DNA from 4 places in the Serratia liquefaciens ATCC 27592 genome. Region 1 is predicted to be linked to each of the others. Evidence: predicted binding sites of a transcription regulator. Region 1 holds the regulator's gene; each other region holds the start of a gene.
The links. Region 1 encodes PurR, which represses purine synthesis genes. Its sites were predicted from a motif close to CANGCAAACGTTTGCNTG; they were not measured.
Positions count from the first base shown of each region.

Region 2: purH (bifunctional phosphoribosylaminoimidazolecarboxamide formyltransferase/IMP cyclohydrolase) is a predicted target of PurR. The motif match lies at 5,652-5,669, and genes of this name have one in related genera.
Region 3: serA (phosphoglycerate dehydrogenase) is a predicted target of PurR. The motif match lies at 3,974-3,991, and genes of this name have one in related genera.
Region 4: pyrD (quinone-dependent dihydroorotate dehydrogenase) is a predicted target of PurR. The motif match lies at 4,309-4,326, and genes of this name have one in related genera.

Region 1 is NC_021741.1:2,274,677-2,282,507, forward strand. Features, by position in the region: gene M495_RS10695 (MATE family efflux transporter) at 1-789, opposite strand, end outside; gene M495_RS10700 (riboflavin synthase) at 1,032-1,682, shown strand; gene M495_RS10705 (I78 family peptidase inhibitor) at 1,712-2,008, shown strand; gene cfa (cyclopropane fatty acyl phospholipid synthase) at 2,074-3,225, opposite strand; gene punC (purine nucleoside transporter PunC) at 3,566-4,777, opposite strand; gene punR (DNA-binding transcriptional activator PunR) at 4,901-5,809, shown strand; gene purR (HTH-type transcriptional repressor PurR) at 5,844-6,869, opposite strand; gene cydH (cytochrome bd-I oxidase subunit CydH) at 7,193-7,282, shown strand; gene sodB (superoxide dismutase [Fe]) at 7,337-7,831, opposite strand, start outside.
Region 2 is NC_021742.1:952-8,782, reverse strand. Features, by position in the region: gene hemE (uroporphyrinogen decarboxylase) at 1-18, shown strand, start outside; gene nfi (deoxyribonuclease V) at 28-714, shown strand; gene M495_RS24445 (YjaG family protein) at 763-1,353, shown strand; gene hupA (nucleoid-associated protein HU-alpha) at 1,542-1,814, shown strand; gene M495_RS24435 (DUF1481 domain-containing protein) at 1,884-2,522, shown strand; gene purD (phosphoribosylamine--glycine ligase) at 2,568-3,851, opposite strand; gene purH (bifunctional phosphoribosylaminoimidazolecarboxamide formyltransferase/IMP cyclohydrolase) at 3,900-5,489, opposite strand; rRNA gene M495_RS24420 (16S ribosomal RNA) at 6,156-7,698, shown strand; tRNA gene M495_RS24415 (tRNA-Ile) at 7,774-7,831, shown strand, end outside.
Region 3 is NC_021741.1:4,282,611-4,290,441, forward strand. Features, by position in the region: gene pepP (Xaa-Pro aminopeptidase) at 1-455, opposite strand, end outside; gene M495_RS20040 (YecA/YgfB family protein) at 517-1,095, opposite strand; gene zapA (cell division protein ZapA) at 1,417-1,746, shown strand; RNA gene ssrS (6S RNA) at 1,788-1,970, shown strand; gene M495_RS20050 (5-formyltetrahydrofolate cyclo-ligase) at 1,999-2,607, shown strand; gene serA (phosphoglycerate dehydrogenase) at 2,654-3,892, opposite strand; gene rpiA (ribose-5-phosphate isomerase RpiA) at 4,217-4,873, opposite strand; gene M495_RS20065 (LysR family transcriptional regulator ArgP) at 5,076-5,969, shown strand; gene M495_RS20070 (oxidative stress defense protein) at 6,409-7,140, opposite strand; gene argO (arginine exporter ArgO) at 7,263-7,831, opposite strand, start outside.
Region 4 is NC_021741.1:1,760,981-1,768,811, forward strand. Features, by position in the region: gene ssuB (aliphatic sulfonates ABC transporter ATP-binding protein) at 1-622, opposite strand, end outside; gene ssuC (aliphatic sulfonate ABC transporter permease SsuC) at 619-1,413, opposite strand; gene ssuD (FMNH2-dependent alkanesulfonate monooxygenase) at 1,425-2,573, opposite strand; gene M495_RS08130 (sulfonate ABC transporter substrate-binding protein) at 2,590-3,555, opposite strand; gene ssuE (NADPH-dependent FMN reductase) at 3,582-4,160, opposite strand; gene pyrD (quinone-dependent dihydroorotate dehydrogenase) at 4,420-5,430, shown strand; gene M495_RS08145 (cell division protein ZapC) at 5,605-6,153, shown strand; gene M495_RS08150 (YcbX family protein) at 6,160-7,263, opposite strand; gene rlmKL (bifunctional 23S rRNA (guanine(2069)-N(7))-methyltransferase RlmK/23S rRNA (guanine(2445)-N(2))-methyltransferase RlmL) at 7,367-7,831, shown strand, end outside.

The DNA.
Region 1 (7,831 bases):
CAGCAGAGCGACGACGGCGAACAGCGTGACCTCGAAGAACAGCGCCAGCGCGACCGGCAGACCGATGCCGAACAGGCGTTTTATTGCTGGCCAGTCGGGCCGCGGGCTGCTGCCTTCGTGCGGCAAAATATCGCGCTGCGACGGGGCGCGCTTCACGTACCAACGCATCGCCAGGAACATAAACCAGTAAACGCTGCCGGTTGCCACGCCGCAACCTACGCCACCCAATTCCGGCATGCCGAATTTACCGTAGATAAAGATGTAGTTGATCGGGATATTCACCAGCAGGCCGAGAAAGCCAATCACCATGCCCGGCTTGGTTTTCGACAGCCCTTCGCATTGGCCGCGCAGTACCTGGAAGAACAGATAGCCCGGCGCGCCCCACATGATGGCGTGCAGATAGCCCACGGCTTTATCCGCCAATTGCGGGTCGATATTGTGCATCAAGTCGATGACGAACTTGCTGTTATACAGCACGATAATCACCAGCAACGAGACCGCCCCCGCCAGCCAGAACCCCTGACGCACCTGATGAGCAATACGATCTCGTCGGCCCGCGCCGTTGAGCTGGGCGATGACCGGTGTCAGCGCCAACAACAGGCCGTGCCCGAACAAAATGGCAGGCAGCCAAATAGAGGTACCGACGGCAACCGCCGCCATATCTGTGGCGCTGTACGCACCGGCCATAATGGTGTCTACCACACCCATTGCGGTTTGTGATATTTGCGCGATGATTACCGGGATTGCGAGGGCCAATAAACTACGCGCTTCAATGAAGTACTTCTGCACGCATACACCTTTTCTATTTATTTATGATGGAGGGGAGGGTCGTCGCGAAAGGACAACAATTAAAAATAGCGGAATTTTGTCAAAAAGATTGTACCCGCTCGGCGAGGTTAAGCAAATGCTGTGATGAAATAGTTATTAAATGCGCAGGCACAGACTTTTTGTCGCCACGGGTTTGGTTTTCCTCGCCAACTGGGGCAAACTGCCCCAAGCGCTTTAAACATTTTCAGAAAGAAGAGGCTCACATGTTCACCGGTATCGTACAAGGCACCGCGCCGCTGGTCGCCATTGATGAAAAATCCAACTTCCGTACCCACGTCATAGAAATGCCTACCGAGCTGCTGCCTGGATTGGAGCTCGGTGCGTCTGTGGCGCATAACGGCTGCTGCCTGACCGTCACGGCGGTAGAAGGTAACCGCGTCAGTTTTGATTTGATCAAAGAAACGCTGCGCCTGACCAACCTTGGTGAACTGGCGCTGGGCGATGTGGTTAACATCGAAAGGGCGGCCAAGTTTAATGATGAGATTGGCGGTCACCTGATGTCCGGCCATATTATCTGCACGGCGGAAGTTGCCAAGATTTATACCTCCGAGAATAATCGTCAGGTATGGTTACGTATGCCGAATGCGGAACTGATGAAATATGTTCTGCACAAAGGTTTTATTGGTATTGACGGAATTAGCCTGACCATCGGTGAAGTGGTGAATAACCGTTTTTGCGTGCATCTGATCCCGGAAACGCTGGAACGTACCACGCTGGGCAAAAAACGCCTGGGTGATAAGGTGAATATTGAGATCGACCCGCAAACGCAGGCGGTGGTAGACACCGTTGAACGGGTGTTGGCAAGCCGCGAAGCGGCAATGGCGGCGGCGAGTGCGCTGGCGCAGAAGATCTGACAAACGACCCACCAGAGAGGAGCAATCGCGTGAAGTTTTATGGGAAAACGTTGATGTTAACGGCGCTGCTGGCGCTGAGTGCTTGTAGCAGTTCGCCGGACCAGGGCGCAGCCAACCCGACAGTGGATGCCGATAGCGACACCTGTGGTGCGGCGCAATACCAGAATTATGTCGGTAAACCGATGTCTTCGCTGGAAGGCGTACGAATTGAGTCGCAGGTACGTGCGATTCCGTATAACTCAGCGGTCACGATGGACTTCAACCTGCGCCGCCTGAATTTCCTGGGCGACAGCGAGGATAAAATCATCCGTGTTTATTGCGGCTGATGCTTTTGCAGGTCATGTATAAGAATAACCCCGGTTAATTGGCCGGGGTTTTTTATTGTGCGTATTTAGCGCGTCACGCGGATACCGCCTTCTACGCCTTTCGGGCTGAAGACGACCTGCCAGAGTTGAATGTCACGGGCGCGAAATGCTCCAGCGCAGGCGTTCAGGTAATAACTGAACATGCGTTCGAAACGATCCGAATAACGTTGGGCCAACTGCGGCCATGCCTGTTTGAATTTTTCGTACCACGCCATCAAGGTGCGATCGTAGTCAGCGCCAATATTGTGCCAATCTTCCATCACAAAATGCCCTTCGCTGGCCTGGGCAATATGGGTAACCGACGGCAGGCAGCCATTCGGGAAGATATATTTGTTGATCCACGGGTCAACATTCATATCTGTCCGATTCGAACCAATGGTATGCAGCAGGAATAGGCCGTCCGGTTTTAAATTACGTTCCACCACGTTGAAGTAGGTGCGGTAATTTTTCGGACCGACGTGCTCAAACATACCGACGGAAACAATACGGTCAAATTGCAGATGCAAATCACGGTAATCCTGCAGCAGGATCTCGACATCCAGCCCGGCACAGCGCTCCTGTGCCAGCTTTTGCTGCTCGGCAGAAATGGTCACGCCCACCACCGAAACGCCATAGTTTTTCGCCGCATAGGCAGAAAGCCCGCCCCAGCCACAGCCGATATCCAGCAAATTCATACCCGGCTGCAGCTGCAGCTTTTCGCAAATCATCCGTAATTTGGCTTCCTGCGCTTCTTCCAGCGTGGTCGCCTCTTTCCAGTAGGCGCAGGAATACTGCATATAAGGATCCAGCATCAGGGTAAAGAGATCGTTCCCCAGATCGTAATGTTCTTTGCCGACTATCCAGGCGCGTTTCTTAGATTGCAGATTGGTTAATCGCGCGGCGGCAATTCGCAGGGTATCTTTGAGGTGGCGGGGCAATTTCTTTTCCAGACCGGCGCGGACCACGTGATGAAAGAATATATCCAGCCGTTCGCATTCCCACCAGCCGTCCATATAGCTTTCGCCCAGGCCGAGAGAACCCTCCTGCAGCACACGTTTAAAAAAATTAGGATTTTTAACCTGAATATCGAAAGGGCGCGAGCCGTTTATTTCAATACCGGCCATGCTGAGCATTTCATGAGCGATACGGTACCATTGGTTGTCCTGGATGCTCACATCTTCTATACACGATGAACTCATAGCTTCTCCATCACCTTCTTCTGACTTATGACCCGTCAAAAAATAGCTTAGACAAATTCTGCGGGTGCATACGTTTACCTACGGTAAGAATCCCGTGGCGTCTGATATCCGACTATGAACAGAGGAAAATTTTAAGAAGGTTCCAGCGCAAGAAACGCGGGAAAGACAATCCTTAAAAAACTGTGACGCCATACGCGTACACAACAGTTGCTAGTGATAAAGAAATTATAAAAGTGTTATTTTTAAAGGTCGTTTTTGAGTATAGGCTTGCCGAGGCGCTTACTCAACTGTAAATCGCACTCGGCAAAAATATTCTTTAAGTAATTATTAATACTGGCAATTATGACGCGGAGTTAGCATGTTCCTGACGCGTCGCCTGTCGATCGTCCATTACCTTTCTCCGTTGCATCAGATAGCCCAACGCGGCCAATACCACCGTCGACACCATTACCGTGACCGTTGCCAACAGAGGCTGGGCGATAAAGGCCGAAACCAGCATGCTGGCGACAAAACACAGGCCTAATTGCAGGGTGTTTTGCAAGGCGGCAGCTTTACCGGTTCCCTCCGGGAACGGGGTCAACGCATTGGCTACCACGATAGGGTAAATGGCTCCGTTGACCAACGCCATCACGCAGAACGGAATTAACAACGTAGTGAGCGTGGGCTGAGTCAGGGTGGCAACCAGATATAATGCAACCATACTGACACCATAAACTACCAACAGCCAAGGCAACAAGGTGTTGCCATTCATGCGGTTCAATGCGGTACGACAGCCATAGCCCCCTAATAAGAACGCCAGCGTCTGCGGCACATAGCTCAGACCGATGTCGTTCGGGCTATACCCCATATCACCAAGAATAAACGGTGAACCGGTCAGCCAGGCGAAGAAGCCGGCAGAACAGGCGGCAAAAATCATAACGTTGCCACTGAAGATGCGTGACTTTAATAGTTGGAAGAAACTGAGCGCGCTTTTCTTATTGTCGTCGGAAGGCACGGTTTTGGCGCTTTCTTTCAGCAGCAGCGTCGGCAATAGCAGAAGCACGGTAATGCCCAGCAACACGGCGAAAATGGCGCGCCAGCCCATGTGGTTCAGCAACCAGGCACCCACCAACGGAGCCAGCGCCGGTGAAAGGGCTACCAGCGGCATAATGGTCGCGAACACGCGGTTAGCCTTGCCTTCGCGATAGCGGTCAATCACCAAGGCCTGCCAGGTAACGGCAGCGGAGCAAACCCCAATCGCCTGGATAAAGCGCAGCGACCAAAGTTGCACGGCATTTTGCACCCACAGCATGCCGAGGCAGCCGAGGGCAAACAGCGCCAGACCGATCAGCAACACCGGTTTACGGCCGAGGCGATCGGAAAGCGGGCCCCACAGCAGTTGTGCAAAGGCAAACCCGGCCAGGAAGATGCTCAGGCTGGCGCTGATTGCCCCGGCGGAAATCTGCAGATCTTGCTGCATCATGCCGAAGGCGGGCAGATACATATCGGTGGCCAGGTATCCCAGCATGCTCAGGCCGGCAAGGTAGAACATAAAACCAAAGGAATTTCGCATGGTATTTCTCGTTAATATTTTATTGTCGCAGGTTTTTAGCGCCGGCAAGTGTATCCGGCTGGATCTCTGCTTGTGAAACGGTAATATTTGCGAGGTGCTGTTAAAAAAATTGAAGGCAAAGCTATGTGGTCTGAATATTCCCTGGATGTCGTCGATGCGGTGGCCCGCACCGGCAGTTTCAGCGCCGCGGCGCACGAGCTGCATCGGGTACCGTCGGCGGTAAGTTATACGGTGAGGCAGTTGGAGCAATGGCTGGCGGTACCGCTGTTTGAGCGCCGTCATCGCGACGTGGAACTGACACCGGCTGGCGTGCTGTTTATTCAGGAAGCGCGTGGTGTCATCAAAAAAATGCTCGACACGCGCCGACAGTGCCAACAGGTCGCTAACGGCTGGCGGGGCCAATTGAAAATAGCGGTGGATATCATCGTTAAACCCCAACGCAGTCGCCAATTGGTGCTGGATTTTTACCGCCATTTCCCCGACGTCGAATTGCTGGTTCAGCCGGAGGTGTTTAATGGCGTATGGGATGCGCTGGTGGACGGTCGTGCCGATATGGCGATCGGCGCCACAAGGGCGGTGCCGGTGGGCGGCGGTTTCGCCTTTCGCGATATGGGAGATATGCGTTGGTTGTGCGTGGCCAGTCCGCATCACCCGCTGGCCGCGATAGAGGGGCTGTTGAACGACGATCAACTTCGGCCCTTTCCGTCGCTGTGCCTGGAAGATACCTCGCGCAACCTGCCCAAGCGCGTGACCTGGACGTTGGACAACCAGCGCCGCCTGGTGGTGCCGGACTGGGCTTCTGCGGTGGACTGCCTGTGTGCCGGGTTGTGCGTTGGCATGATGCCCGCGCATCAGGTATTGCCTTTGGTGCAGCGCGGGGAACTGGTGGCGCTACAGTTGCAACAGCCATTTCCCGCCAGTCCTTGTTGCCTGACCTGGCAGCAAAATACGCCGTCACCGGCTATGGCCTGGTTGCTGGATTATCTGGGAGACAGTGAAACCTTGAATCAGGAGTGGCTAAGCGAAGAATGACGCCGGAAACCGTGAGAGTTTCCGGCGCAGATAATTAGCGGCGGTAATCGATGAACGGGCCGTCAGCGACCGAACGGCGCTCAACCAGCTTGGGATGAACCTCAATCACCTGCGACTCTTCACGCTTGCTGATGATGCGATCCAGCAGCATGGTGAAGGCCATCTCGCCCAAACGCTCTTTGGGCTGATGAATGGTGGTCAGTGCCGGGGTGAAGTAGCGGGCGTTTCGTACGTTATCGTAGCCAATCACCGATATGTCTTGTGGTACGCGCAGGCCAAGTTCATCGGCGGCGCAGATCGCACCCATGGCCATGATATCGCCACCGCAGAAGACTGCGGTAGGACGTTGTTTCTGCGACAGTATCTGATGCATGGCCTTGTAACCAGATTCCGGCTCAAAGTCGCCCTGAACAATCCACTCTTCACGCACGTCGATATTGGCTTCTTCCATGGCTTTTAAAAAGCCCTGATGGCGGCCGCCGCCGGTATTACGCGCCAGTTGGCCCGGAATGGCCCCGATATCGCGGTGGCCGCGTTCAATCAGGTAGCGCCCGGCCAGATAGCCGCCTTCGAAGGCGTTATCGATAATGGTGTCGGTAAAGTCACCGCGTGCGGCGCCCCAATCCATGACGACCATCGGGATATTGCGATAATCTTCCAGCATGCCCAGCAGTTGGTCCGGGTATTCCGAACACATGACTAACAGGCCATCGACGCGCTTTTGCGCCAACATCGCCAGATAGGCGCGTTGTTTGTCCAGATTGTTATGTGAGTTGCACAGGATCAGCGTATAGCCTTTGCTGTAGCAGCTGTTTTCCACCGCCTCGATCACTTCGGCAAAGTAGGGTGCTTCGCTCGATGTGGCCAGCAGACCAATAGATTTGGTGTGATTGACCTTGAGGCTGCGCGCCACGGCGCTGGGTGAATAGTGCAGCTCTTTGATCGCGGCGCCAACGGCCGCTTTTGTTTCTTCGGCGACGAAACGAGTCTTATTGATGACGTGCGAAACGGTGGTGGTGGAAACGCCAGCGCGTTTGGCCACATCTTTAATCGTTGCCATGTAAAGAATGACTCCTGAACTCACATGTTGCAGTATGTAAGTGTGATGTTAATCGTTTGCCTGCGTAGATCCTTCTCCAAAGAAGCGAAAACTGAGTTTTTAGTGTGTTGAAGTCGTCAGCGCTTGGTCAGGAGGGGCATTTTGCCGGTACACAGTTGTGAACTGCGAATTTTGTCCCATATTGAGCAAAAGGGGAAGAGGTAATCGGTATTATAAACTGGGAAATGATAACAAGATTTTATCGGCCAACTGTGGGAAAATGGTTTAACACATTAATTGTGTGCCTTTTACCCTTGGGAAACCCAATCTGAAAAGGAGTTGTAATGGATACCGATTTGAAAATGTCACTGTTCACCACCCTGGGTGCGCTGGCTGTGATTATCGCTTTTAGCTTCACCGCAGCATTGAACTGATACTCTTCAGTCAACCAGGCGCAGTTCGCTACGCCTGGTTGTATTTTCCCCGCGTTACGCCAGATTTTCCTCCACAAATGCCCAGTTAACCAGCGCCCAGAAGTTTTCCAGGTAGGCCGGTCGTGCGTTGCGATAATCGATGTAGTAGGCGTGTTCCCAAACGTCGACGGTCAGCAACGGTTTGTCTTCACCAGTCAACGGCGTGGCCGCATTCGACGTATTAACAATCGCCAGCGAGCCATCCGGCTTTTTCACTAACCAGGTCCAGCCTGCGCCAAAGTTTTTCACCGCGGCGTCGCTGAATTGTTCCCGGAAGGCGGTAAAAGAACCAAAAGCCTGGTTGATCGCGGCAGCCAATTTGCCCTGAGGTTCCCCACCGCCCTGAGGTGACAGGCAGTGCCAATAGAAGGTGTGATTCCATACCTGAGCTGCATTGTTGAAGATGCCGCCGCTGGAAGCCTTGATGATTGCTTCAAGGGATAATCCTTCAAACTCGCTGCCTTTCAGCAAATTGTTCAGGTTGACCACATAGGCGTTGTGATGCTTGCC
Region 2 (7,831 bases), on a different replicon from region 1:
GGCAAATACCATCGCTAAGGACCGGACGTGATAGATACTCAAGCCCTACGCGCGGAGCAATTGCAGCGCGCCTCGGAAGTGATTCGTTACGATGACTTCCAGACCGAGTCGCCGGCCTTTATTGCCGGTGCCGACGTGGGCTTTGAACAGGAAGGTGAGGTGACGCGTGCTGCCATTGCCATCCTGCGCTATCCATCGCTGGAGCTGGTGGAGTACCGGGTGGCTCGTGTCGCGACCACCCTGCCTTACATTCCCGGTTTTTTATCATTTCGTGAATACCCTGCGTTGCTCGCGGCTTGGGAGCAATTGCAGCAGAAGCCGGATTTGGTTTTTGTCGACGGCCATGGTATCTCACACCCGCGCCGACTGGGCGTTGCCAGCCATTTCGGTCTGCTGGTCGACGTACCGACCATTGGCGTCGCCAAAAAGCGTCTGTGCGGTAAATTCGCCCCTTTGGACGCCGCCGTCGGCGCGTTGGCGCCGCTGGAAGATAAAGGCGAGCAGCTTGGCTGGGTGTGGCGTAGCAAGGCGCGTTGTAACCCGTTGTTTATCTCTACCGGCCACCGCGTCGGGGCAGACAGTGCGTTGGCCTGGGTACAACGTTGTATGGCGGGCTACCGTTTGCCGGAACCTACGCGCTGGGCTGATGCCATCGCCTCGCGCCGGCCGGCCTTCCAGCGCTGGTTGCAGCAGCATCCAGAGGTGTCGCAATGACCGATTTCGGGTACACTGCGGCGCAGATAACGCGTAAGAGAGTGAATAATGCTACGTAACCCGATCCATTTACGTCTGGAAAAGCTTGAAAGCTGGCAACATTTGACCTTTATGGCCAGTTTGTGCGAGCGTATGTATCCGAATTACCAGATGTTCTGCCTGCAAACCGAGTTTGGCGATCCGGCGATTTACCGCCGCATTCTGGATTTGGTGTGGGAAACGCTGGTGGTCAAGGACGCCAAGGTCAACTTTGACAGCCAGCTGGAGAAGTTGGAAGAGGCGATACCTTCGGCAGAAGATTACGATCTTTACGGCGTTTACCCGGCTATTGACGCCTGTATCGCATTAGGGGAACTGATCCATTCGCGACTCAGCGGGGAGACGCTAGAGCACGCCATCGCCATTAGCGAAACGTCAATTCGCACCGTGGCGATGTTGGAAATGACTCAGGCCGGTAAAGAAATGACCGACGATGAGCTCAAGGTTTTGCCTGCGGTAGAGGAAGAATGGGACATCCAATGGGAAATTTTCCGCCTGTTGGCTGACTGCGAGGAACGCGATTTAGAGCTGATCAAAGGCTTGCGTTCTGACCTCCGCGAGGCCGCGGTGAGTAATATCGGGATAAATTTAACGCAATAAGGCAAGAAAACGTGATTTAACGCCTGATTTGTCATGCCTTAAGGCTTCACATCCGCACCCTGTCTGGTCTACATTTGGGGGGCGTAAAAAAAGTGGCTATCGGTGCGTGTATGCAGGGAGTGCTGTCAATCGGCATATCCGTCGCACTCGATGCTTTGCAAACGATAAACACACTGTAAGGATAACTTATGAACAAGACTCAACTGATTGATGTAATCGCGGACAAGGCTGACCTTTCCAAAGCACAAGCTAAACTGGCTCTGGAATCCACCCTGGCTGCTATTACTGAGTCTCTGAAAGAAGGTGATGCAGTACAATTGGTTGGTTTCGGTACTTTCAAGGTCAACCACCGCAACGAGCGCACTGGTCGCAACCCGCAGACTGGTAAAGAAATCAAAATCGCAGCTGCTAACGTGCCTGCGTTCGTTTCTGGTAAAGCACTGAAAGACGCGGTTAAGTAATACTGCGTGTTGGTGAAAAGATTAAACAGGGGGGCAATAGCGCCCCTTTTGTTTATCCGACAGGCGCTCATGGTCATCGGCCTTGCCGGTGTCCTGAGTGCCTGCAGCAGTCATTCAGATCCCCCTGCCTTTAGTGCCAGCGGCTTTGTGGCCGACCAGGGCGTTATTCGCCTGTGGCGCAAAGACGACGATCGGCATCGCCCACAGGTGCTGATGAGTGTCTACAGTCCTTATCGCGGTCCGGGCACCGTCACCACGCTGTACGAATACCAAAACGGCGAACTGCGCCAGATTAAACGCACCGATGCCGATGGCGATCGTGACTCTATTCAACTTCGCTTCACCGATGACGGCGAAGTAAGCTTTATGCAGCGTCAACTGGCCACGCGGCGTGAACAACTGACCGCCGATGAAATCGCGCTGTACCAATACCAGGCGCGTCGAGTGCTTGAAGTGAGTAATGCGCTGCGTGCCGGCAATGTGAAACTGCTGCAGGGGCGTTGGCAACAGGGCACGGTGCAAACCTGCGATGGTCAAACGTTGAAACCAGGGCTGGACGGCAGTGCCGAAGCCTGGATTGAGCGCCGCGCCCGCAACAGCAGCCAACCGGTGAATATTGCCTGGTTGGATGCGCCAGAAGGGCGTGAACTGCTGCTGGTGGCAAATGACGATTTTTGCCGCTGGGAACCGAAAGAAGATCAGCTATAAAAAAGGCCCCGCATGGCGGAGCCCTCAGAGATTTTAGCGTTCAGATCATTTGCCGCGTGCAATCGCACGATAGCCAATGTCCTTACGGCAGAAGCTGCCTGGCCACTGAATGCCTTCCGCCAATTGGTAAGCGCGTTGTTGCGCCTGAGCCACCGTTTCACCCAGTGCGGTAACGCACAGAACGCGGCCACCGCTGGTCACCACGTCGTTACCCTGCATGCGGGTGCCGGCATGGAATACCTTGCCGTCGGCGCTTTCTTGCTGCGGCAGACCCTGAATGACCTCACCGTTGTTATAGTCACCCGGATAACCGCCGGCTGCCAGTACCACGCCTAACGCAGGACGTTCATCCCATTCAGACGTTTTCTCATCCAGCTTGCCTTCCGCACCGGCCAGGCACAGTTCAACCAGATCAGAGCGCAGACGCAGCATGATCGGCTGTGTTTCCGGATCGCCAAAGCGGCAGTTGAATTCAATGACTTTCGGTTGACCGTCCGCAGAGATCATCAGTCCGGCATAAAGGAAGCCGACATAGGTGTTACCTTCCGCCGCCATGCCACGCACGGTTGGCCAGATAACCTGGTCCATCGCGCGTTGGTGGATTTCATCGGTCACCACTGGCGCCGGGGAATAAGCTCCCATACCGCCGGTGTTCGGGCCGGTGTCGCCATCGCCGACGCGTTTGTGATCCTGGCTGGTGGCCATCGGCACTACGTTTTCTCCGTCTACCATAACGATAAAGCTGGCTTCTTCCCCATCCAGGAATTCTTCCACCACGATGCGGTGGCCTGCATCGCCGAAAGCGTTACCTGCCAGCATGTCTTGCACGGCGTCTTCCGCTTCCTGCAGCGTCATGGCAACAATCACGCCTTTACCGGCAGCCAGGCCGTCGGCCTTGATGACGATCGGTGCACCTTTACTGCGAACATAGGCCAGCGCCGGTTCGACTTCGGTAAAGTTTTGGTACTCGGCGCTTGGGATATTGTGGCGCGCCAGGAAATCTTTGGTGAAGGCTTTAGAGCCTTCTAACTGAGCTGCGGCCTGAGAGGGACCAAAGATTTTCAGACCGGCGGCCTGGAAGGCGTCAACCACGCCAATCACCAGCGGCGCTTCCGGCCCAACAATGGTGAGGCCGATATCGTTGCTCTGGGCAAAAGCGAGCAGGGCCGGAATATCGGTAGCGGAGATATCGACGTTCGTAAGACCTGGTTCCAGCGCGGTACCGGCATTGCCCGGTGCTACGTAAACTTTGTCCGCCAGCGGTGATTGGGCTGCTTTCCAGGCCAGCGCGTGTTCGCGTCCGCCGTTGCCGATAATTAAAATGTTCATCAGGTGCTCCACGAAGGGCGTGCGCCGCAGCGCACGCAGCAAAAAGGATTAATGGCGGAAGTGACGCATATCGGTAAAGATCATCGCAATGCCGTGTTCGTTGGCGGCGGCAATCACTTCATCATCACGGATCGACCCGCCTGGCTGGATCACGCAGGTGATGCCAACGGCTGCCGCGGCATCGATGCCGTCACGGAACGGGAAGAAGGCGTCGGACGCCATGGCGGAGCCTTTGACTTCCAGACCTTCGTCGGCGGCTTTGATGCCGGCGATCTTGGCTGAGTAAACGCGGCTCATTTGCCCCGCACCTATGCCGATGGTCATGTTGTCGCGCGCATAAACAATGGCGTTAGACTTAACAAACTTGGCCACTTTCCAGCAGAACAGCGCATCACGCAATTCCTGAGCGGTAGGTTGGCGTTCGGACACTACGCGCAGATCGCTTTCACTCACCATGCCCAGATCGCGATCCTGCACCAGCAAGCCGCCGTTGACGCGCTTGAAGTCCAGAGCGGCAACGCGTTGCTGCCATTGGCCGCAGGCCAGCACGCGGACGTTCTGTTTGGCGGCCAGCAGGGAGCGCGCTTCCTGGCTGATGCTAGGGGCGATAATCACTTCCACAAACTGACGACTGATAATGGCCTGCGCAGTGGCGGCGTCCAGTTCGCGGTTAAAGGCGATGATGCCGCCGAACGCGGAGGTAGGATCGGTTTGATAGGCACGCTCATAGGCTGCCAGAATATCGTCGCCTATCGCCACGCCACAGGGGTTGGCGTGCTTGACGATAACGCAGGCCGGTTCGGCGAACTCTTTCACGCACTCCAGTGCCGCATCGGTATCGGCGATGTTGTTGTACGACAACGCTTTGCCCTGTAGCTGATCGGCGGTGGCGACAGAAGCTTCCTGAACATTCTCTTCTATATAGAAGGCGGCCTGCTGGTGGCTGTTCTCACCGTAGCGCATATCCTGCTTCTTGATGTAGTTAAGGTTCAGCGTGCGAGGGAAGCGACCGGAAGGCTGCTCGGTTTCGCCATGGTAGGCCGGCACCAGCGCGCCGAAGTAGTTGGCGATCATGCTGTCGTAAGCGGCGGTGTGTTCAAACGCCTTGATAGCCAGATCGAAACGGGTGGCGTATTGCAGTGAGCCGTCGTTGTTATCCATCTCGGTAATGATAGCGGCGTAGTCACTGCTCTTTACCACGATGGCGACGTCTTTATGGTTCTTGGCCGCGGAGCGCACCATGGTTGGGCCGCCGATGTCGATATTCTCTACTGCATCTTCCAGCGAGCAATCCGGGCGCGCCACGGTTTGGGCGAACGGATACAGGTTTACCACCACCATGTCGATCGGCTTGATGTCATGTTGGCTCATGATGCCATCGTCCTGGCCGCGACGGCCCAGAATGCCGCCGTGCACTTTCGGGTGCAGCGTCTTTACTCGTCCATCCATCATTTCCGGGAAACCGGTGTAGTCGGAAACTTCGGTAACAGGTAGACCGGCATCTGCCAGCAGGCGAGCGGTACCGCCGGTGGAGAGCAGTTCAACGCCACGGCTTGAAAGCGCTTCGGCGAATTCAACGATACCGGCTTTGTCAGAGACGCTGAGCAGGGCCCGGCGGATTGGACGAGGTTGTTGCATGGTTTTATCCCTTGGCTTTGGAGTCGCAATAAAAGAGCGTTACGTGAATTTCCACCTTCTACTCTCTATAAGGAAAGGTTTTTCTCTCTATAAAGGGGGTATCAGGCACAAATTCAGGTAACGCCCCCATAAAAAGGGGAGCGTTTCGTCGCGGGGAATTGTAGCGAAAACGTTTGCGTGGCGCTCGTAAATTTTCCGTGCAAATGGCTTCTGTGGATAAGTTTGTGCACAACAGGGTATAAGGCGGGCTTTTGCTGTGGAATGCAGCAAACGATCGTTTTTGTCGAAAATACCTGTTGCGGCCTGCGAGGAACTCCCTATAATGCGCCTCCATCGACACGGAACATGTGAACAACTTCACAGAGTCTCCGGGGTTCGAAGAGAAAAAATCCTGAAATTTAGGGGTTGACTCTGAAAGAGGAAAGCGTATTATACGCCACCTCGAGATAGCAAGCTACGGCGGCTAACTCACTGCTCTTTAACAATTTATCAGACAATCTGTGTGGGCACTCCACAAGACGATATCCAGAACCTTCGGGTTCAAAAAAATATCAAGTCTTGAAGAGTGACCAAGCAATAATTCATTTAGTTGACATGTTTAACTGATGAATATTACGAAAGTTAATTTTCGAGCATCGCTTCACGAGTTGAAGCAAATCAAGCTTTTAATTGAAGAGTTTGATCATGGCTCAGATTGAACGCTGGCGGCAGGCCTAACACATGCAAGTCGAGCGGTAGCACAGGAGAGCTTGCTCTCTGGGTGACGAGCGGCGGACGGGTGAGTAATGTCTGGGAAACTGCCTGATGGAGGGGGATAACTACTGGAAACGGTAGCTAATACCGCATAATGTCTACGGACCAAAGTGGGGGACCTTCGGGCCTCATGCCATCAGATGTGCCCAGATGGGATTAGCTAGTAGGTGGGGTAATGGCTCACCTAGGCGACGATCCCTAGCTGGTCTGAGAGGATGACCAGCCACACTGGAACTGAGACACGGTCCAGACTCCTACGGGAGGCAGCAGTGGGGAATATTGCACAATGGGCGCAAGCCTGATGCAGCCATGCCGCGTGTGTGAAGAAGGCCTTCGGGTTGTAAAGCACTTTCAGCGAGGAGGAAGGGTAGTGTGTTAATAGCACATTGCATTGACGTTACTCGCAGAAGAAGCACCGGCTAACTCCGTGCCAGCAGCCGCGGTAATACGGAGGGTGCAAGCGTTAATCGGAATTACTGGGCGTAAAGCGCACGCAGGCGGTTTGTTAAGTCAGATGTGAAATCCCCGCGCTTAACGTGGGAACTGCATTTGAAACTGGCAAGCTAGAGTCTTGTAGAGGGGGGTAGAATTCCAGGTGTAGCGGTGAAATGCGTAGAGATCTGGAGGAATACCGGTGGCGAAGGCGGCCCCCTGGACAAAGACTGACGCTCAGGTGCGAAAGCGTGGGGAGCAAACAGGATTAGATACCCTGGTAGTCCACGCTGTAAACGATGTCGACTTGGAGGTTGTGCCCTTGAGGCGTGGCTTCCGGAGCTAACGCGTTAAGTCGACCGCCTGGGGAGTACGGCCGCAAGGTTAAAACTCAAATGAATTGACGGGGGCCCGCACAAGCGGTGGAGCATGTGGTTTAATTCGATGCAACGCGAAGAACCTTACCTACTCTTGACATCCAGAGAATTCGCTAGAGATAGCTTAGTGCCTTCGGGAACTCTGAGACAGGTGCTGCATGGCTGTCGTCAGCTCGTGTTGTGAAATGTTGGGTTAAGTCCCGCAACGAGCGCAACCCTTATCCTTTGTTGCCAGCACGTAATGGTGGGAACTCAAAGGAGACTGCCGGTGATAAACCGGAGGAAGGTGGGGATGACGTCAAGTCATCATGGCCCTTACGAGTAGGGCTACACACGTGCTACAATGGCGTATACAAAGAGAAGCGAACTCGCGAGAGCAAGCGGACCTCATAAAGTACGTCGTAGTCCGGATCGGAGTCTGCAACTCGACTCCGTGAAGTCGGAATCGCTAGTAATCGTAGATCAGAATGCTACGGTGAATACGTTCCCGGGCCTTGTACACACCGCCCGTCACACCATGGGAGTGGGTTGCAAAAGAAGTAGGTAGCTTAACCTTCGGGAGGGCGCTTACCACTTTGTGATTCATGACTGGGGTGAAGTCGTAACAAGGTAACCGTAGGGGAACCTGCGGTTGGATCACCTCCTTACCTAATGATATTGATTCGCGTGAAGTGCTCACACAGATTGTCTGATGAAAAAGTAACGAGCAGAAATACCTTTATAGGCTTGTAGCTCAGGTGGTTAGAGCGCACCCCTGATAAGGGTGAGGTCGGTGGTTCA
Region 3 (7,831 bases), 2.0 Mb from region 1:
TGGCGGAAACCCTTACGCAGCTTGTCCAGCGCATCGAACAGGATTTTATCGGCGTAGTCGTATTGGCCCTGCCCGTGGTAAACCACGTCCAGGCCATTGAGCAGCAGGGGTAATTGATCGTTGATTTCATCGAACGGCAGCGCGCGGTCCACACCCAGTTTCGCCGGAGCCGCTTCTTGCCCCAGACGACGGCCAAACCAGATTTCCGCCGTCAGGTCGCGCACCCGGTTGAACAGCACGCTGTGGTTGTGCGTCTCGTCGCTCTTGACCAGAATCAACACCGAACCCGGTTCGTTGAAGCCGGTCAGATACCAGAAATCGCTGTTCTGACGGTAGGGATATTCGGTATCTGCACTGCGCGTCACTTCCGGCGCAGAGAAAATAATTGCCGCGCTGGCCGGAGCCATTTTAGCCAACAGCGCCTGACGGCGGCCGTTGAATTCCTGCTGAGTCATCACCTTCTCCTGAAATCAATCTGCCTGTGCTCACGGCCGCTAAGGACGTGAAATCGGGTGTTTAGTGCAAGGTCGGTTTGGCATTTTCCGGCGCCGTCGGCTTATGGCGGGTAAATTCGGTGTGGCACAAAATGGCCGCCACACGCACGTACTCCACCACTTCCTCCAGAGAGTGCTCAAGCTCTTCCTGGTCTTCGTCTTCGTCATAACCGAGCTGAGCGATATTGCGCAGATCGTCGATCGCCTCGCCCACTTCGTCTTTCACCTGCGCCAGCTTGGGTTGCATCATGCCCAGCCCCAGCAGGAAATGATTCACCCAACCGGCCAGCGCATCGGCGCGGTCAAACACGCTGACGGTTTCGCCTTCCGGCATCATCAATTGGAACATGAAGTCGTCATCTTCCAGCGTTTCACGCGTGATTTCATGAAGTTGCTGTAACGGCAGGCTCAGCGCCTGCGGGAAGGCCACGCCTTCATTGGTCAGATCGTAGACCAGCGATTGCCAGCCGGCGTCGCGGCTGCCACCGCACAGCAGGCCGCTGATCAGGCCGTGCATTTCTGCTGCGGTTAACGCCACCGCTTGCTGGTTGAGAGCAACGGTCAAAGATTGGTAACTTGGAAATGTATTCTGTATAGACATGCGCATTCGTCATCGTTGGCAGGATAAGTTCGTGTTATGCTACCACCAAGGTCCGTCGCTGTACCAGATAAGCGCGACACCTCAGTGGCTAGTTATAATCGTGATGTGTCAGAACTCACACGCTGCCGGCAGGGGACGAAATGACGCTAAATACGCATTTTGAAACCCTTTTTTGACTGGTAATGTCTGACGCAGTAGATTACAACCAGGTACTGAAAAAGGGGTTGTATCTTGGTACCGAGGTATATATAGTGGCGCCCGCTTTGGTAGGCCCGGTCAGGGCAAGCTGGGGCTGGCGCGAAATTTAGGCAGGAAGGTGGCATGTCTGCACAACCGGTAGATATTCAAATTTTTGGTCGCTCTTTAAGAGTCAATTGCCCGCCAGAACAACAAGATGCGTTGAACATGGCCGCGGTCGATCTTAACGAACGGTTGCAAGATCTTAAAGTTCGCACTAGAGTCACAAATACTGAGCAGCTCGTTTTCATCGCAGCATTGAACGTTTGTCATGAACTTGCTCAAGAACGGTTGAAAACCCGTGATTATGCGTCCAATATGGAACAACGCATTCGCATGCTGCAACAGACCATTGAACAGGCTTTGCTTGAACAGGGTCGCATCTCTGAACGTCAGGATGCACAATTCGAATAACTTAAGTTGCTGAAACCTCAGGTTTTGGCAATGAGTAAAAAATTTCTCTGAGATGTTCGCCAGCGGGCCAGTCCCCTGAGCCGATATTTAGTACCAACAGAATGTGATGATCCGCGATCGGTGTGCATGCTCGGCCCGCCGAGAAGCCTTAAGATTGCGACAGCACGTTCACCTTGAACCATGGGTTCAAGGGTTACAGCCTGCGACGGCATCTCGGAGATTCCCCCTTCCTCAGCGGTATGTGTGCTGACTATGTCTTTTCAAGCCCAGTATGCCCAGCAGCGGCAAAATATCCGAAATCAAATCCGTCAGCGTAGACGCGCTCTAACGCCTGAACAACAACAACAATCCTCCCTGCAGATAGCTGAACGCATCGCTGCACATCCACGCATCCTGGCAGCGCAGAATATCGCGGTATTTTTGTCGTTCGACGGTGAGCTAAATACCCGCCCGTTGATTGAACGGCTGTGGCAGTTGAGCAAGCAGGTTTATCTGCCCGTGTTGCACCCGTTCAGCAAGGGTAATCTGTTATTCCTGCATTACACCCCTGAAACGCCGCTGGTGCACAACCGCTTCAATATTCTCGAGCCCGAGCTCGACGTGCGCCACGTGCTGCCATTGGGCTCGCTCGACGTGGTACTGACGCCGTTGGTGGCCTTTGACAGCGCGGGCCAGCGCCTGGGGATGGGGGGTGGCTTCTACGATCGTACGCTGCAAAACTGGCAACACCGTGGCCCTTATCCGATAGGCCTGGCCCATGATTGCCAGCAGGTCGAACAGGTGCCAGTGGAACACTGGGATATTCCGCTGCCGGAGATTGTGACCCCCGCGCAGAATTGGGTTTGGCAGATCGTTAAATAGCAAAAGGCCGGATAAATCCGGCCTTTATTCGTTACAGCACGTTCAATCAGAACAGCAAGCGAGCACGGATAGTGCCGTCAATCGCCTTCATACGTTGCAACGCCGCATCGGCACGCTCGGTTTCCGCTTCAATGTCGATAACCACATAGCCGATTTCCGCACCGGTTTGCAGGTACTGCGCGGCGATGTTCACCCCTTCTTCAGCGAAGATTTGGTTAATCTGCGTCAGTACACCCGGACGGTTTTCATGGATGTGCAGCAGGCGGCTGGCGTTAGGCCCATGCGCCGGCAGGGACACTTCCGGGAAGTTTACCGCCGACAGGGTTGAGCCGTTGTCGGAATATTTCGCCAGCTTGCCGGCCACTTCGTCACCGATATTCTCCTGCGCTTCCTGAGTGGAGCCGCCAATGTGCGGGGTCAGGATCACGTTATCGAATTCACAAAGCGGTGAGTTGAACGGCTCGCTGTTGGTCGCAGGCTCTTCCGGGAAGACGTCGATCGCCGCGCCGGCCAAGTGCTTGCTGGCCAATACCTTACACAGTTCCGGAATATCCACCACGGTGCCGCGCGAAGCGTTGATCAGAATCGAGCCCGGCTTCATCAGTGCCAGCTCTTCTGCACCCATCATGTTTTTGGTTGATGGGGTTTCCGGCACGTGCAGCGTCACCACGTCGCTCATATTGAGCAAGTCTGACAGGTGGCGCACCTGCTGAGCATTGCCCAACGGCAGCTTGTTCTCGATATCGTAGAAGAACACTTTCATGCCCAGGCCTTCGGCCAGGATGCCCAGTTGGGTACCGATATGGCCGTAGCCGATAATCCCCAACTTCTTGCCGCGCGCTTCAAACGAGCCCACGGCCAATTTTTGCCATTCGCCGCGGTGCGCTTTGGCGTTGGCGGATGGAATGCCGCGCAGCATCAGCAGCAGTTCGCCCAGCACCATTTCGGCCACGGATCGGGTATTAGAGAAAGGTGCGTTAAACACCGGAACGCCGCGTTTGGTCGCCGCCTTCAGATCAACCTGGTTAGTGCCGATGCAGAAACACCCTACCGCCACCAGCTTTTCTGCAGCGGCGAAGACTTCTTCGGTCAGATGCGTACGCGATCGGATGCCGACGAAGTGAGCATCGCGGATGGATGCCTTAAGCGCTTCGGTGTCTAACGCACCTTTGTGATATTCAATGTTGGTATATCCGGCTGCCAGCAGATTATCTACCGTGCTCTGATGAACCCCTTCCACCAACAGGAATTTAATCCTGTCTTTCTCCAATGATACTTTTGCCATTTACCCGACCCTATGTTCAGACTTCAGAAGCGGCTGTTGTTAACAGCACGCATCCAACATAACAAAAATAACGCGGGCGGCAATACAAACGATTGCCCGCCCGTCAGTACAAGGCTCAGCGATGTTGGCGGTTTGTGGCAGAAAATGCCATAGGGAAAGAAATAGACAGAAGCTTTGTGGAGCTAACGCTGACAATGTGACATATGTCACCAAATTTGGCGCTTTAAAGAAAAGATATTTTAGCCAGTGAATTATGCGGTCCGCTGGGATCCAAGATCGTATTCCAGAGGGGCGCCATGGCGACGCCCCTGCTAACACATGCGGTTATTCGACGACTTTCACACCTTCAGGCGTGCCGACCAGCGCCACATCGGCGCCGCGGTTGGCGAACAAACCGACGGTCACCACGCCGGCGATACCGTTGATTTTGTTTTCCAGCGCGATGGCGTCGACGATGCTCAGGTTGTGCACATCGAGAATCACGTTGCCGTTATCGGTCAGCACATTCTGACGATATTCCGGCAAGCCACCCAGCTTCACCAGTTCACGCGCCACATAGGAACGCGCCATCGGGATCACTTCGACCGGCAGCGGGAACTTGCCCAGCACGTCGACCTGCTTGCTGGCATCGACGATGCAGATAAATTTGCGCGCGATGGCGGCAATGATTTTTTCGCGAGTCAGCGCGGCACCGCCGCCTTTGATCATCTGCATCTGGCGGTTGATTTCATCTGCACCATCAACGTAAATATCCAGAGAATCCACTTCGTTGCTGTCGAACACGTGGATGCCGAGGCTTTTCAGCTTGGCGGTGGAGGCGTCGGAGCTGGACACCGCCCCTTCGATCTGATGCTTGATCGAGCCAAGCGCGTCAATAAAGTGGGCGGCGGTAGAGCCGGTACCTACCCCAACGATGGTGCCAGGGGTTACGTAATCCAGCGCGGCCCAGCCAACCGCTTTTTTCAGTTCATCCTGCGTCATAATATGTCCATTGCCTCTGTACGAAAACGTGTGCGTATTATAGGGTAAATCGCTATTTTTCACTCAGGCAGGATCACACTTCTTCACCCTAAGCCGCATTTTTAGGCGCGTCGCGGTAAAGTCGCGCGGTGATTTTCCACCTGTAAAACACCCCAGATGTGGCATAGTGCCTGTATCTATTACTGTAAGGGATATCTTTCCGATGAAACGCCCAGACTATCGAACGCTGCAAGCGCTGGACGCGGTGATCCGTGAGCGCGGCTTTGAGCGCGCCGCGCAAAAGCTTTGTATCACCCAATCGGCAGTATCCCAGCGCATTAAGCAGTTGGAAAACCTGTTCGGCCAACCGCTGCTGGTCCGCACCGTACCGCCGCGCCCGACCGAGCAGGGCCAAAAATTGCTGGCGCTGCTGCACCAGGTCGAGTTACTGGAAGAAGAGTGGTTGGGCAACGACACCGGTATCGACACGCCGTTGCTGCTGTCGCTGGCGGTCAACGCCGACAGCCTGGCCACCTGGCTGCTGCCGGCGTTAAAACCGGTGCTGACGGACTCCCCCATCCGCCTGAACCTCCAGGTGGAAGACGAAACCCGTACTCAGGAACGTCTGCGGCGCGGTGAAGTGGTCGGCGCGGTGAGTATCCAACCGCAGCCGCTGCCGAGCTGCCTGGTAGACCGGTTGGGTGCGCTGGACTATCTGTTTGTCGCCTCGAAGGGTTTTGCCGAGCGCTACTTCCCGAACGGCGTCACGCGTTCTGCGCTGCTAAAAGCGCCGGCGGTGGCGTTCGACCATCTCGATGACATGCACCAGGCTTTCCTGCAGCAGAACTTTGATCTGTCGCCGGGCAGCGTTCCCTGTCATATCGTGAACTCATCGGAAGCCTTCGTGCAGTTGGCTCGTCAGGGCACCACCTGCTGTATGATCCCGCATCTGCAGATTGAGAAAGAGTTGGAGTCGGGCGAGCTTATCGACCTGACACCGGGCCTGTTCCAGCGCCGCATGCTGTTCTGGCACCGCTTCGCGCCGGAAAGCCGCATGATGCGTAAAGTGACCGATGCCCTGCTGGAGCACGGTCGTCAGGTTCTGCGTCAGGATTAAAAGGTAAAAAGGTTCGCCGCAGCGAACCTCAGATTACTAACAAAGCTGTTTTAAGTCCGAGATTCCCCGGATTTAGCGTACCGAGGGGCTATTACGGGATGCATCCCTGTATTCTCCCCTCCGGGCCGACTGGAAGTCATTCCAATTTGCTCCCGGCAAATTGGTCAACGGCCAAGGTCGTAACGACCACGTCAGCACGCTCTCGCTAATAACAGGTTTTATCAGCAGTTTGAAAAACCTGACTTATACCCTAAATAATCGGAGTTGCATCACAACAAAACCAAGGGTTTTGTTGAACAGCGCTTGCGCTGGCCCCAACGGGGCGAGGCTTTGCCGAGTAACGCGGCCAGGGCGGGAGCCCCCAGGAGCTTACTCAAGTAAGTGACTGGGGTGACCGCCTGCAGCCAACACAGATGCAACTTCAAGTATGACGGGTATGTTACTGCGCCGTGTTGCTCTGCAGCTCGAAGACTACATCGACCTGATCGTCAAAGTGAATGCTCTGCTGTTCGTAGGTTTGCGCCACGTCGCTTTCCGCAGCGGCTCCCGCCGCTTTGTACATGCGCGCTACCGGCATCGGCTGGTAGTTGGCGACGTGATAACGAATGCTGTAAACCGGCCCCAGTTTCGCGTTAAAGCCTTTCGCCAGTGAAGCCGCCTGCTGCGTAGCGTTCTCGATGGCTTTCTGACGCGCCTGTTCGCGGTAAACATCTGGTTTGGCAACGCCCAACTCAACGGCGCGGATCTCGTTCAGGCCAGACTTCAACGCGCCGTCCAGCAGCTCGTTCAACTTATCCAACTGACGCAGAGTTACCTGCACCTGACGAACTGCACGGTAGCCTTTCAGCACCGACTCACCGGTTTTCAGGTAATCGTATTCCGGCTGGGTGCGCAGATTTGCGGCGCTGATGTCTTTCTTCTCGATATTGTTTTTCTGCAGGAAATCAAAATATTGCGCTACGCGCTCATCGACCTGCTTCTTCGCCTGTGCCGCGTCTTTAGAAGAAACGCTGACCTCGATCGCCAGGGTGGCGATATCTGGAGTGGCGTCAACGCTTGAAGTGCCAGAGGTCACCACGTGCGGCCCTTCCGGCACTTCAGCCGCTTGCAACGCCAGCGGTAACGTCCCTAATCCAATCATTGCGGCCATAGCCAATGCTTTAAGCTTCACAGAGTCTCCTTGATGACAGGCTGTAACTGATTACCGGCCTTTCTCGACTGAAAACGGCCGGTTCCTTGGCATCAAACGTAGCATATCGCACGGGCTTTTGAATTCGGATTAGTGACAAATTCTTATAAACTTGCGCCCTGCCAGGCCAATTGCAATGCGATGCCCCACATCACCACGCCGACCAGCGTATTGATGACGCGCTGTGCCATTTGGGTCTTCAACCAGGGTGCCAGCCAGGAAGCCAACAGCGCCAGCGCGAAGAACCAAAGAATCGAGGCGCTTACCGCCCCCAGCGCAAACCAGGAACGAACGTCCGGCGCCAACTGACCGCCCAGGCTGCCCAACACCACAAAAGTATCGAGATAAACGTGCGGATTAAGCCAGGTTACCGCCAGCATAGTCACCACCAGCCGCCAGCGACTCTGCTTCAGTTCCTCGGCCGTTGCCAGCGCCAATTGGCGGCTGAACGCGGTGCGAAACGCCCCCCAGCCGTACCACAACAGAAAGGCAACCCCGCCCCAGGTGACCAACGCCAGCAGCAACGGCGAACGACTCAACAACGCGCTCCCGCCGAAAATCCCCCCGCAAATCAACACAACATCGCTCAATGCGCACAGTGAGGCGACCATCAGATGATACTGACGGCGGATGCCCTGGTTCATGACAAAAACATTTTGCGGGCCCAGCGGCA
Region 4 (7,831 bases), 510 kb from region 1:
CAATCAAAATGACGCGATCCGCCAACGCAATGGCTTCACTGACGTCATGCGTCACCAGCAATACGGTGAAACCGTGCTGTTGCCACAACCCTTCAATCAATCCCTGCATTTCAATCCGCGTCAAGGCGTCGAGCGCCCCCAAAGGTTCGTCCAACAGCAACAGGCGTGGACGGTGGATCAGCGCACGTGCCAGAGCCACTCGCTGTTTTTGTCCTCCGGACAAGGCCGCCGGCCACTCGTTGGCGCGGTCGGCCAGCCCGACGGCTTCCAGTGCTTGCAACGCATCGGCACGCCAGTTACCGCGCAGGCCAAGGCCCACATTGTCGATCACCTTTTTCCACGGAAGCAGGCGGGCGTCCTGAAACATTAAGCGGGTATCGTCTCTGGCGCTGGCAAGGGGCGCATTCCCGCTCAGCAAGGCGCCGCTGGTGGCTTTTTCCAGTCCTGCCATCAGACGCAGCAGCGTGCTTTTACCGCAGCCACTGCGGCCGACCACGGCGACAAACTGACCCGCGCTGATGCGCAATTGAATATTGTCCAGCACGGTGCGGTTACCGTAGCGCTTGGCAATGGACTCCAGCGTGACCGGCGTCCCTTGGGGAATTCGAGCGGGAGTCGTCATAGCGCTTCTCCTTGTTTCAGTTGATAGGCCGGGTGCCAGCGCAACCAGACGCGTTCCAGCAACTGTGCGCTGACGTCCGCCAGCTTGCCGAGCAGGGCATAAAGCACAATCGCCACCACCACCACGTCGGTCTGCAAGAATTCACGTGCGTTCATCGCCAGATAACCGATACCCGAATTGGCGGAAATGGTTTCGGCCACGATCAGCGTCAGCCACATAAAACCCAACGCGAAACGCACGCCGACCATAATCGACGGCAGAGCGCCCGGCAAAACCACCTGAGCAAAGAGCTGGAAACCGCTCAGACCGTAGCTGCGTGCCATTTCAAGCAGGCCGTGATCGATATTCTTGATACCGTGATAGGTATTCAAATAAATGGGGAACAGCGTGCCTAACGCCACCAGAAAAATCTTGGCGGACTCATCGATACCGAACCACAGGATCACCAGCGGGATCAGCGCCAGATGCGGCACGTTGCGGATCATCTGCACGGAGCTGTCCAACAGGCGCTCGCCCCAACGTGACAAACCGGTGATAAAGCCCAGCACCAGCCCAATGCTGCCGCCGATGCTAAAACCGATCAGTGCGCGCCAACTGCTGATCGTCAGGTGTTGCCACAACTCGCCGCTTTTGGTTAGCGTCCAGAAGGCGGTGACGACCGCGCTCGGCGCCGGCAGAATACGGTTCGACAGCCAACCCGCCTCGACGGAGATTTGCCAGATAACCACCAGCGCTACCGGCAATGCCCAGGGGGCCAGCCGGTGCAATATGCGTTGTGTACCCTTCGCCATAAGGGGGCTCCTCAGCTTTGCGACGCTTTTTGCGGAATATAGATATTGGCCACCACTTCTCCCTGGGCCTTGACCGGTTTGCGCTGCGTGGGGATTTGGTTTTCCACCAGGTCAAGATGGGGGAACAGCAGTTCGCCGACGCGATAGGCCTCTTCCAGATGCGGGTAGCCGGACAGGATAAAGGTATCGATGCCCAGATCGGCATATTCCTGCATGCGCGCCGCCACCGTCGGGCCGTCGCCGACCAGGGCAGTACCGGCCCCGCCACGGACCAAGCCCACCCCGGCCCACAGATTGGGGCTGATCTCCAGATTGTCTTTTTTGCCGCCGTGCAGCGCTGCCATGCGTCGTTGCCCTACAGAGTCAAAGCGGGCAAATGCCTTTTGTGCATCGGCGATGGTTTTTTCATCCAGATTGGCAATCAGTCGGTCTGCTGCACGCCAGGCTTCTTCGGTAGTTTCACGCACGATCACGTGCAGGCGAATACCGAAGCGCACCTTGCGACCTTTAGCCGCCGCTTTGGCGCGGACCTCGGCAATTTTTTCTTTCACCTGCGCCGGGGGTTCTCCCCATGTGAGGTACATTTCAACCTGTTCGGCGGCCAGATCCTGCGCAGCGGCAGAGGATCCGCCGAAATACAGCGGCGGACGCGGTTGTTGCACCGGCGGGTACAGCAGCTTTGCCCCCTTCACCTGAATATGCTTACCATCGAAATCGACGGTTTCCCCTTCCAGCACCTTTCGCCAAACGTGGGTGAACTCTGCCGAAGCCTCGTAACGTTCTTCGTGATTCAGATGCAGCCCTTCCGCCGCCAGCTCCTCGGGATCGCCGCCGGTAACCAGGTTGAACAACGCTCGACCATTGGAAAGACGATCCAGCGTCGCCGCCTGGCGAGCCGCCAGGGTGGGCGAAATTATCCCGGGGCGCAAAGCCACCAGGAACTTCAGCCGCTGAGTAACAGGAATTAACGATGCGGCCACGAGCCAGGAGTCTTCACAAGAACGGCCGGTGGGGATCAACACGCCGCCGAACCCTAGCCGATCGGCCGCTTGGGCAATTTGCTGCAAATAGCCGTAATCGACGCTACGCGCGCCTTCAGTGCTGCCGAGATAGTGGCCGTCGCCATGGGTTGGTAAAAACCAGAATACGTTCAGGCTCATCGTCTATTCTCCAAAATTATTGTGCGCTCGGGCGCCAGATGCGTTGCGAGATATCAACCTTCACGGGCACCAGACGGTTGGCGTAAAACAGATCGGCGGTTTGCTGCTGGGCGGCAATGGTGCGTGCGTCCAGCGGTTTGATGGCGGTCGGTGGACGGTGATCCAAATAAGACGAGATCACTTTTTCCGGCAGCCCCATGGCGTTCGCCAGCAGCGTGACGCTTTGCGCCCGGTCGCTTTGAGTCAGCGCATCCGCTTTGGTCAACTCATCGAGCACCTGCTGAATAAACGGCCCGTTAGCTTCGGTATAAGTGCGCACCGCCAGATAGAAGGAGCCGGTTTGATTCAAATCGGTGCCGTCACCCAGCACCCGCACGCCGCCCTGCAACAAGGCTGCGGAATAGTACGGGTCCCAGATGGTCCAGGCATCGACGTTGCCCTGCTGGAATGCAGCGCGGGCATCTGCTGGCGTCAGGTAAACCGGTTGGATATCGGTGAATTTCAGTCCGGCTTTTTGCAGCGAACGCAGCAGCAGGTTGTGGGAACTGGAGCCTTTCTGGAAGGCGACCTTGTGGCCTTTCAAATCAGCGACGGTTTTGATCGGGCTATTTTCCGGCACCAGGATCACTTCCGCCTTGGGTTTAGGTGGCTCTACGCCGACATACAGCAGATCCGCCCCGGCGGCCTGGGCAAAGATCGGCGGAATATCGCCGGTGCTGCCCAGATCGATACTGCCGACGTTCAACGCCTCAAGCATCTGCGGGCCGGCGGGGAATTCGATCCAACTGATTTTGGTAGTGGGGAAACGCTGTTCCAGCAGGCGGTGGGATTTTGCCAATACCAGACTGACCGATCCTTTTTGATAACCAATACGAAACTGCGCCGGATCCTGTGCGCTGGCGGAATTGATCCACGCCAGTGAGATGATGCCGGCCAAAGCGCCAGTGCCAAGCCAACGGCCAAGTGATGAAAGTCGCGTCATTCTCTTTCCTTATATAGAGCGTGCTGTCAGGCGGTTTGACGTGCAAACAGAGACGGGGAGAGTTTTGCCTGGGGCGGTTTACGGCGACCGAGTGCCAGGTAGAAGCTTTCCAGGGCTTCTTCCAACCGCGATGCCAGCCCGTCGGACAGCGTGATATCTTCACCGCTCAACACCACCTGGCTGTCGTCGGCGAACACCCCATGCAGCACTTCCTGAGCTTTCAATGCCGCCAACACCGGCTTAAGGGCATAGTCCACTGCCAACATATGACCAATAGAACCGCCGGTGGCCAGGGGTAACACCACCTTATGGTCAAGCGCTCGCTCCGGCAGCAGATCCAGCAGGGTTTTCAGCGCACCGGAAAACGAGGCCTTATACACCGGCGTAGAGACCAACAGGCCGTCGGCCAAAGCCAGTTGCTCGGTAAAGGCTTTTATCGCCGGGCTATTGAAATTGGCGTACAGCAAGTCTTCTGCATCAAAGTCGTGCAGGGTGTAGGAGATCACTTCTACACCTTGCTGCTGCAACCAATTTTTACTCAAGGAAAGCAGGGCCGCTGAACGTGATGGGATGCGAGGGCTGCCGGACAGTGATATAACGCGCATTACCACTCCTTATAACTAAAAGTTAGGTTTAATTAAAAAATCGTCGAGAAGTGTTTTAAACCTATCAGCAAAGGGGCGGGTTACTTAAATCTCATTTTTTGATTTTGATATGCGTAAATGCGGATTGGCGGGGCATTGGCTCCCCGTAAGGGGAAACGATTGCGTTAAAAACGCTTTTTTTGCTTTTAATCAATTCCAATTGGCCAAGGGATACCGGATAATACGCCCCCGGTTTGCAACCGGGAAATCAGGAGAGTACATGTACTACCCCCTCATCAGAAAAGCGTTGTTCCAGCTCGATCCCGAGCGTGCGCATGAATTGACTTTTCATCAGCTCCGCCGCGTCACCGGCACCCCGTTAGAATTTGTTATTCGCCAGTCTGTGCCGACCAAGCCAGTAAGCTGCATGGGGCTCTCTTTTAAAAATCCTTTGGGTTTGGCCGCCGGCCTGGATAAAGACGGCGAGTGCATCGACGCATTCGGTGCCATGGGCTTTGGCTTTGTCGAAGTTGGCACCGTGACGCCACGCCCGCAGTCGGGCAATGATAAACCGCGTCTGTTCCGCATCGTGGAAGCGGAAGGCCTGATCAACCGAATGGGCTTTAATAACCAGGGCGTGGATAATCTGGTTGAAAACGTTAAGAAATCCCATTTCGGCGGTATTCTGGGGATTAATATCGGTAAGAATAAAGATACCCCGGTCGAGCAAGGAAAAGACGATTATCTGATCTGTATGGATAAAGTTTATCCGTATGCCGGTTATATCGCGATTAACATTTCGTCACCCAATACACCGGGGTTACGATCCTTACAGTACGGCGAAGCGTTAGACGATCTTTTGGCCGCCATTAAAAATAAGCAGCAGGAATTGCATGCGCGCCATCACAAATATGTGCCGGTGGCGGTAAAGATCGCGCCGGATCTTTCAGAAGAAGAATTGATCCAAATAGCCGATAGTTTGGTGCGCCATAATATTGATGGCGTGATCGCGACCAATACCACGCTGGATCGTAAATTGATCCAGGGGCTGAATTATTGCGAGCAAATGGGGGGCCTGAGTGGTCGTCCGCTGCAGGCGAGCAGCACCGAAGTGATCCGTCGTTTGTCGCTAGAGCTGCAAGGGCGTTTACCGATTATCGGCGTTGGCGGAATTGATTCCCTGATGGCCGCACGGGAAAAAATGGCGGCCGGTGCTTCGCTGGTACAAATTTATTCCGGATTTATCTTCAAAGGTCCGCGCCTGATTAAAGATATCGTTAACTACATCTAATATTTTTCCTTTCATTTTCAGCCGGGGGTTTATTTCTTCCCCGGCTCGTCTATATTTTGTCCACTAGCATAAATATCGTTCGCGGAATTATCCGATGTTTAAGCGACTTGAGTGGTGATAAAATCACCTTTTAGGGTAAATACGGCGTGGCATGGGCAGCGAGAAGGATAAGACATGAAGATAAAACCTGACGATAATTGGCGTTGGTATTTTGACGCCGAACACGATCGGCTAATGCTGGATTTAGCCAATGGGATGATCTTCCGCTCGCGTTTTCCTGCCAAAATGTTAACGCCGGATGCCTTTGATGAGTGTTCTTTCTGTGTGGATGACGCGGCGCTTTATTTTAATTATGAAGAGCAGTGCAAACAGATAAAGCTCAGCCATGAACAACGCGCCGAACTGGTATTAAATGCCCTGGTGGCCTATCGCTTCCTGAAACCGCTGATGCCGAAAAGCTGGCATTTCTCGCAGCAGCATTACCCGTTGCAGCCGAAAAATGGCGAATTAGCGGCGGTGAAGGTGATGGAGAGCGGCGTTGAAGCGCGTCTGCTGGTGGTGGAAGCCGGTGATAACGCCAGCCTGTGCCTGCTGGCGCAAAACCAACTCTCCGTCGCTGGCCGCACTATGGTTCTGGGTGACGCCATCAAAGTGATGCACGATCGCCTTAAACCCTGCGCGCAAGATGAAACCTCCGCCCCGGCTTACGACAGGGCGGTATAACGGCGATTACGCCAGCGTCAAATCGCTTTTTGGAATACAGCTGCAGCAAAGGATGGTGCCATTGTTGGCTACCGCACTTTTCTTCAGCGGCGCCACTTCGCCACTGACCAAAGTGATGCGACAACTTCCGCAAATTCCCGCACGGCATGAATAAGGCACGCGGAGCCCTTGCTGTTCCAACTGCTCCAGTAAGATCTGCTGATTATTGCCGGTAAACACCGTTCCCGCGTATTCGATAGTGACGCTATGTTCACTGTCCTGCGGTGCCTGCACGCTCTCAACCACTTTTCCAGCGCCATACGGGCGTGGCGGCTTGGTGGATAACACTTCTACTCTATCGCCGACGCGGATAATACCGCTGCTGCGCGCCACCATATTCTGGCCAAAATCGATATCACCGTTATCAGCCGTGCGGAATTTCTGCAGAGTGCTCAGGGGTTCGCCGCTTGGGTGCTTGCGCCCACGTTCGGTGCTGACGGTGGTCAACACGCAGCGGCTACAGGGTTTGACCAGATCAAACATCACGTCACCGACGCGGATCACCTGCCAACCATCCTCGGCCCAGGCATTCGCGCCGGTGACCACCAGATTGGGGCGGAACTGCTCAAGCTTGATGCTGCCGGGGCAACGCTGCTGCAAATCGTTGAATGAGGCTTCGTTGATCAGCAAATAAGGATAGCCGTCGGCGAAAGAAAGGGGGATTTCCGGGTGTTTTTTCACGCGGCGGGTCAGCTCGGGGCCAAGCCAACGCAGCTGCACTTCACGCTGGAAATAACCGCTCAGCCAGCTGTTAATCGCTGCCGGCGCAATCAGGGCGGTGAAATGATTGCCCCAAACTTCGGTCGGTTGCGCCTCAGGGGCGAAATCGCTGAAGCGGATGGCGGCGCTTTCTCCGTCCGGCGCGGTCAGGAATAGCCCATCGGGCAGCAGAGCCGGGGTGAACATCACCATTTGCGGATATTGGCGCGCGGTAATAAAGGTGCCATCCGGTTCGGTGATCATAAAGGTACGGTCGAAAGCCAATCCACTGCTGGAAGCCTGCGCGTGCGAAAGCTGCAAACCACGAAGCGATTTCACCGGATGAACGTAAATTTTCGAAAGCGTAATCACCCTTATCCCCGTGCGATTATTAAATAGAAGGGAGCAACTTTATGACAAGCGGTCTGGATTAGCTATAATGCGCAACAATTTTCTTTTTGGTGATAAGTACGATATGAACTCTCTGTTTGCCAGCACGGCGCGTGGACTGGAAGAACTGTTAAAAAGCGAACTGGAAGCGCTGGGCGCTCACGCCTGTAAAGTAGTGCAGGGTGGGGTACATTTTCAGGGTGACGATCGTCTTCTGTACCAAAGCTTGCTGTGGAGCCGTCTGGCCTCACGTATTTTGCTGCCGCTGAATGAATTCCGCGTGCACAGCGATCTGGATCTGTATCTGGGTGTGCAGGCGATCGACTGGACCAACATTTTCGGCGTGGATAAAACCTTCGCCGTGCATTTCAGTGGCGTGAACGAAGAGATCCGCAACAGCCAATATGGTGCGTTGAAGGTTAAGGACGCCATCGTCGACAGCTTTACTCGCAAACTCGACCAGCGTCCGACGGTTGCGAAGCAGCAGCCGGATATTCGCGTCAATGTGTTCCTGCAGCGCGATATGGCCAGCGTAGCGCTCGATCTGAGC